One region of the Micromonospora sp. L5 genome, then DNA from elsewhere that is predicted to be linked to it. Evidence: riboswitches for the same ligand, from Rfam matches in the RefSeq annotation. Region 1 holds a riboswitch; the other holds the start of a gene.

Region 1 (3,371 bases):
CCGGCGTTGTCGCGGCACCAGCGTTGAGCGGCGTCCCGGCCCGTGTTCACGGCGGGCCGGGACGCGCCGGCGGGTGTCAGGCGGCGACGGCTGCGATCGCGTCGGCGATGGGGGTGTCTCCGCCGACGAGTTCCAGGGTGTGCCCGGCGGTGGCCGGGGCGTACAGCAGGGCGAGCAGCACCCGGGCCACGTCGGCGCGGCTGATCGCGCCGGCTTCGACGTGCCGGGCCAGGGTGATGCGGCCTGCGGGTTCGTCGTCGGTGAGGCGGCCGGGCCGCAGCACCGTCACGTCGAGGTCCCGCGCGGCGACGTCGTCCTCGGCGGCTTTCTTGGCCCGCAGGTACGCCGCCCACACGTCGTCGGTGCCCTCGGCGGGGGCGGCGTCCACGCCCATGGAGGAGACCAGCAGGTAGCGGCGTACCCCGGCTCGTACGGCGGCGTCGGCGAGCAGCACGGCGGCGCCGCGGTCGACGGTGTCCTTGCGGGCGGCGCCGCTGCCGGGTCCGGCGCCGGCGGCGAACACGACCGCGTCGGCGCCGGCCAGGTGGGCGGCGAGGGTGTCGACGTCGGTGTGTTCCAGGTCACACACGACCGGTTCGGCGCCGGCGGCGCGCAGCGCGGCGGCGTGGTCGGGGTTGCGGATCAGTCCGAGCGCGGTGTCTCCGCGTCCGGCCAGTTCCCGCTCCAGCAGTTTGGCGATCTTTCCGTGCCCTCCGGCGATGACGACGCGCATGGGCTCAACCTAGCCCGCCTGGCCGCACCCCGCCGCGCGACCGCCGTACGGGTGGGAGGTGCGGGGTCCGGCGAGGGAGCATGGACGGGTGAGTGAGGCGTTCGAGGAGTTGACGCGGCTGGTGGCCGCCGGTGACGTGGTGGTGCTCAGCGGCGCGGGCCTGTCCACCGAGTCGGGCATCCCGGACTACCGGGGGCCCAGTGGCGCGGCGCGCCGGCACACCCCGATGACGTACCAGGAGTTCACCCGGGATCCGCTGGCCCGGCGGCGGTACTGGGCGCGCAGCCACCTGGGCTGGCAGACCATCGCCCGGGCGGCGCCCAACGACGGGCACCGGGCGGTGGCCCGGCTGCAGGACGCCGGGCTGCTCGGCGGGATCATCACCCAGAACGTCGACGGGCTGCACACCGCCGCCGGCGCCACCGGCGTGATCGAGCTGCACGGCCGCCTCGACGAGGTGACGTGCCTGGACTGCGGCAACGCCACCGGCCGCGACGAGCTGCACCGGCGGCTGTCCGAGGCGAACCCGGGCTTCGACGCGCGGGTGGCGCGCGTCAACCCCGACGGCGACGTGGACCTGCCCGACGAGGCGGTGACCGGGTTCCGCACCGTCGACTGCGGGGTCTGCGGCACCGGCATGCTGAAACCGGACGTGGTGTTCTTCGGCGAGACGGTTCCCGCGCCCCGCGTCGCGGACTGTTTCGCGCTCGTCGAGCGGGCCCGGGCGCTGCTGGTGCTCGGGTCGTCGTTGACGGTGATGTCGGGGCGGCGGTTCGTGCTGCGGGCGGCCCGCCACGGCATCCCGGTGGCGATCGTCAACCAGGGCGTCACCCGCGGCGACGGGTACGCGGCGCTGCGCCTGGACGCGCCGCTGGGCGCCACGCTGTGCGCGCTGGCCGACCGGGTGGCGGCGGCGCCGGCGCCGGTGTGATCAACCCCCGGGACATGAGCCGGAAACACGCCCGCTGGTAGCGTGGGAAGTGCCGGTACCACCCACGTGGGAGAGACCGTCGATCCGACGGCGCCGAAGGGGCAGATTCTCCCCGGAACCTCTCAGGCAAAAGGACCACGTGGGCAGGCGCTGTGGAGCGCGTCAGCGCGACTCAGGGGGAGGCCGACCCGTCGACCTCGCCCCACCAAGGAGCGCAGCGCATGACCGCAGAGCAGTTCGCCGACCGGCACATCGGCCCCGGCCGCGACGACGAACGCCGGATGCTGGACACCGTCGGTTACGGCTCCGTCGACGAGCTGATGGACGCCGCGATCCCCGAGGTGATCCGCTGGCACGGCACCCTGGACCTGCCCGCCCCGGCCAGTGAGCGGGAGGCTGTCGCCGAGCTGCGCGCCCTCGCGTCGCGCAACACCGTCGCCGTGTCCATGATCGGCCTGGGTTACCACGGCACGCACACCCCGGCGGTGATCCGCCGCAACGTGCTGGAGAACCCCGCCTGGTACACCGCGTACACGCCGTACCAGCCGGAGATCAGCCAGGGCCGGCTGGAGGCGCTGCTGAACTTCCAGACCATGGTCACCGACCTGACCGCCCTGGCCACCGCGAACGCGTCGATGCTCGACGAGGGCACCGCCGCGGCCGAGGCGATGACGCTCGCCCGCCGCGCGTCCAAGAGCAAGAGCCCGGTGTACGTGGTCGACGCCGACGCGTTGCCGCAGACCGTCGCGGTGATCGCCAGCCGCGCCGAGCCGCTCGGCATCGAGGTGCGCGTGGTCGACGTCGAGCGTGACGGGCTGCCGGCGGAGTTCTTCGGCCTGCACCTGCAGTACCCGGGCGCCTCCGGTGCGGTCCGCGACCACCGGGCGCTGGTCGACGCGGCGCACGGCGTGGGCGCGCTGGTGACGGTCGCCGCGGATCTGCTGGCGTTGACGCTGCTGCGCCCGCCGGGCGAGATCGGCGCCGACATCGCCGCCGGCACCACCCAGCGGTTCGGCGTACCGATGGGCTTCGGTGGGCCGCACGCCGGTTACCTGGCGGTGCGTTCGGGCCTGGAGCGGATGCTGCCCGGCCGCCTCGTCGGGGTGTCCCGCGACGCCGACGGCAATCCGGCGTACCGGCTGGCGTTGCAGACCCGTGAGCAGCACATCCGCCGGGAGAAGGCGACCAGCAACATCTGCACCGCCCAGGTGCTCCTCGCGGTGATGGCCGGCATGTACGCCGTCTATCACGGCCCGGACGGGCTGCGCGCCATCGCCCGGCGTACCCACGAGGCGGCGGCGCGGCTCGCGGCCGGGCTGCGCGCCGGGGGCGTCCAGGTCGCGGACGTCGCGTTCTTCGACACTGTCACCGCGACCGTGCCGGGCCGGGCCGCCGAGGTGGTCGCCGCCGCCGCGGCGCGCAACGTGAACCTGCGGCTGGTCGACGCCGACCGGGTCGGCGTCTCCTGCGACGAGACCACCACGCCCGCGCACCTTCAGGCGGTGTGGGAGGCGTTCGGCGTCGACGGGTTCGACGGCGACACCGACGCGGCCCTGCCCGACGGGCTGGCCCGCACGTCGGACTTCCTCACCCACCCGGTGTTCCACAGCCACCACTCGGAGACGGCGATGCTGCGCTACCTGCGCCGCCTGGCCGACTTCGACTACGCGCTGGACCGCGGCATGATCCCGCTGGGGTCGTGCACGA
Region 2 (3,371 bases), 960 kb from region 1:
ATCAGGGAAGGCATCTGCGCCAGCCGGACCCGCAGGAGCCAGCCTTTGCCGTACGGATCGGCGCCGATCAGGCCCGGATTGGCGATGACCGCCTCGTTGACGGCGACGACCTCTCCGCTGACCGGGAGATACAGCTCCGCGACCGACTTCGTGGACTCGACCTCTCCACACACGTCACCGGCAGTCAGGTGGCTCCCCGGCTCGGGCAGTTGCACATAGATGACATCACCCAGCGCTTCGGCGGCGAACGCGGTGATGCCTACTTCGGCCGGCTGAACCGAGTCGTTGACCCACTCGTGGTTGAGGCTGTACTTCAGGTGTTCCGGTACGTTCATGACGCTGAACCCTCGCAAGGAATGGCCGCGGATCACCGCGGACGACGGTAGAACGGAAGAGGGACGATCTCGACCGGCTCGGTGGCCCCCCTGATCTGCACGGCCAGCCGGATGCTGTCGCTGGTGCCAGCACGGATGCTGGCCATCGCGATCGGCCGTTTGAATGTGGGTGAAGGGGTGCCGCTTGTGATGAGGCCGACCGGATCAGCACCATGGCCGTCGTCGGTCAGCGTCACCACCTGCTGGCCCGCTCGGGGAATTCTCTGCCCGGACGCGACGAGGCCGACGAGCCGACGGGTAACGCCGCTCTTGTGGGCCTCGGCCAGCGCGGCTCGTCCGACGAAGTCGCCTGGTTTGACGAAGGACACCACCCGCCCCAGCCCGGCATCGAACGGGGTGACGTCACGGCCGATCTCTGCGCCGTACAACGGCATTCCAGCCTCGATGCGGAGGGTGTCGCGGCACGCCAGCCCTGTGGGCGTCAAGCCGTGACGCCGACCGGCCACAAGCGCTGCTTCCCACGTGCGCACCGCGTCTTCGGCGTGTACGAGCAGTTCGAAGCCGTCTTCGCCGGTGTAGCCGGTACGAGCGACGACGGCTGGACGACCGTCGATGTCCAGTAGCGCTGCGGTGTAGTAGCGGAGCCGGGTGAGTCCCGTACCGGTCAGGGCTTCCACGATGGGGGCGGCGCGCGGCCCCTGCACCGCGATGATCGCCCGCTCGTTCGTGCGGTCGGCGGCCCAGGCCGCGTAGTCCGCACAACGGGTCCTGATGGCCGCATGTACGACGCGTGTGTTGATGGCGTTGACGACCAGCAGGTACCGGTTCGATGCGAGGCGATAGGCAACGAGGTCGTCCAGCACCCCGCCGGCGGCGTCGCAGAGCATGGTGTAGCGCGCGCCACCGATCGGTACGGCAGACAGGTGCCCGACCAGAGCGTAGTTCAGTGCTGTCGGGGCCTCCGGCCCCGATACCTCGAGCTGCCCCATGTGGCTGAGGTCGAAGAGGCCGGCCTGTTCGCGTACGGCGCGGTGCTCAGCGAGCTCGCTTCCGTAGCGAAGGGGCATCCGCCAGCCGCTGAAGTCGGTGAATCGAGCTCCGTGTTCTATATGTGATGCATGCAGAGGTGAGCGGAGCAGAGCCGCAGGGTCCTGGTACACGGGGGCGCTCCTCGTCCCGACGCACGCGGCGTCGAACGGTCGGTTGCCTCCCGCTCTGTCATTGACCTGAGAGCTTCACCGCTGCGTCAGCGGCTTGCACCGTGGGTGAGACGACGGTCGTCTGCTTTCCAGAGTCACCTCGCCTGCACGGTAATGGGGCCTGAGAGTTTCTTGGGAGTTTGCTCCTTCGGCGCTCCGAATGAACGGAGTCTCTCCCGTGCAGGTTCGAATGGTGTCTATGTAGTTGTGGGCCATTCGCAGGTTAGGTGACGGCACATACCGCGTCAACATCATCCTGCCCATAGCTGATGCCTATATATCGCCGTCGGATCGCTACGACGCTGCGGGATGGGCGTGGGGATTGGCCCGCCACCATCGGGCGAAGGCAGCGTTGTCGTTGACGTGATCCAGGTAGGCCCGGGTGATGGCCTGGAACAAAGCGCTGCTCTGTGCAGAGGTCAGCGCATCGCGCCGCCAGACGACCATCAGCCTGGCCAGCAACTGCGGCTCCCCGCGCAGCGGCAGCACCCGAGTCCCGGCGGCCGGGGCCCAGGTCGGGTCGACCAGCCGGACACCGTCTCCGGCGGCCACCAGTGGGTGCGCGGCGCCACTCGGCGCTTCGTACCGGATCTTCGGCTCGAAACCTGCGGCGCGGCAGGCCCGTCGCAGCGAGGCGAGTGAGCCGTCGTCCGGCCCCGGCGGACACACCCACGATTCGTTTCTCAGGTCGGCCAGCCGCACCTGCTCGTGGTGGGACTGCGGGTGGGAGGCGGACATGGCGACGAAGATCGGGTAACGGGGGATCAGTGGCCGGCTGGTGAGCGTGGGACCGATCGGCAGCTCGAAGCCCTCAAGGATGCCCAGCAACGCGGCATCCAACTGGCCTCGGGTGAGCGCCTCCACCAACAGTCGCGAGGACGGCTCTATCTGCAGCGCGATCTCCGGATCCGGGAACGCTTCCGCGACGTGGCGTACGAGGCTGCCCGCGCAGGCGATGTGGACGGTGCCGAGTCGGAGCAAACCTGGAATGGGGTGCCGGTCGCCGAAGTCCTCGACGAGCGCGTCGACCTCGGCCAGCACGACGCGGGCGCGCTGGAGCACCTGCTTGCCGAGTTCGGTCGGTTGCATACCGGTACGGCTTCGGACGAACAGCGGCCCACCGACCGTCTTCTCGATCCGATGCACCTGGGCCGTCAGCGCGGGCTGTGACAGGCCCAGGCGGGCGGCGGCGCCGGTCACGCTTCCGGCCTCGGCGATGGCACTGATCGCCCGCAGGTGGCGCACATCGATGCCCATGACCGAGATTATGCACGCGGCCGCAGGCGGCGCGGCGGCCACAGGCCAGGCGGGCGCGCCGCCCGGCAACTCCCGCCGGGCGGCGCACTCATACCCATCACATGTGGTTCAGTAGCGCGTGCTCACCGTGGTGCCAGAGCAGGCGGTCTTCCCGTAGAGGCTGATGTAGTGGTAGCCGGCGGCCGGGCTGGGGATGGCCAGCGACTCGGTGTTGCCGGCCCCGGCGGAGGAGCGGGTGGCGTTGCTGGTGGTGGCCCAGCTCGACGGACTGTAGTAGAGATCGCAGTTGCCCGTGCCGCCGGCCACGGCAATGGTGAGGGTGCTGACGCCGGCGGGCAGGTAGATGTACAGGTAGTCGTAGTTGCCCGCGGTCGCGGAGCGTCCACTGCGCTGGCAGTTGCGGTCGAGGGTACGCGTGTCAGTGCCGCTGCATTCCGGCACGGTGGTGCCGCCACCCGTCGTGACCGAGATCGTCTGGGACGATCTCGCGGTCGCCCCCTGGTTGTCGGTGACCGCCAGCGAGACGGTGTAGGTGCCGGCCGCAGCGTAGGTCTTGCTGGGGTTGACGGCCGACGAGGTG

The links. Region 1 has a riboswitch for glycine ahead of gcvP (aminomethyl-transferring glycine dehydrogenase). Riboswitches for the same ligand answer to the same signal wherever they lie in the genome.
Region 2: another riboswitch for glycine. It lies ahead of gcvT (glycine cleavage system aminomethyltransferase GcvT); the one in region 1 lies ahead of gcvP (aminomethyl-transferring glycine dehydrogenase).

The regions. Positions count from the first base shown of each region.
Region 1 covers NC_014815.1:5,601,237-5,604,607, forward strand. Annotated here, with positions in the region: gene ML5_RS25795 (DivIVA domain-containing protein) at 1-27, shown strand, start outside; gene ML5_RS25800 (NAD(P)H-binding protein) at 77-733, opposite strand; gene ML5_RS25805 (NAD-dependent protein deacetylase) at 822-1,664, shown strand; glycine riboswitch at 1,722-1,812, shown strand; gene gcvP (aminomethyl-transferring glycine dehydrogenase) at 1,886-3,371, shown strand, end outside.
Region 2 covers NC_014815.1:4,641,166-4,644,536, reverse strand. Annotated here, with positions in the region: gene gcvH (glycine cleavage system protein GcvH) at 1-335, opposite strand, end outside; gene gcvT (glycine cleavage system aminomethyltransferase GcvT) at 368-1,495, opposite strand; glycine riboswitch at 1,634-1,723, opposite strand; gene ML5_RS21740 (LysR family transcriptional regulator) at 1,829-2,791, opposite strand; gene ML5_RS21735 (collagenase) at 2,900-3,371, opposite strand, start outside.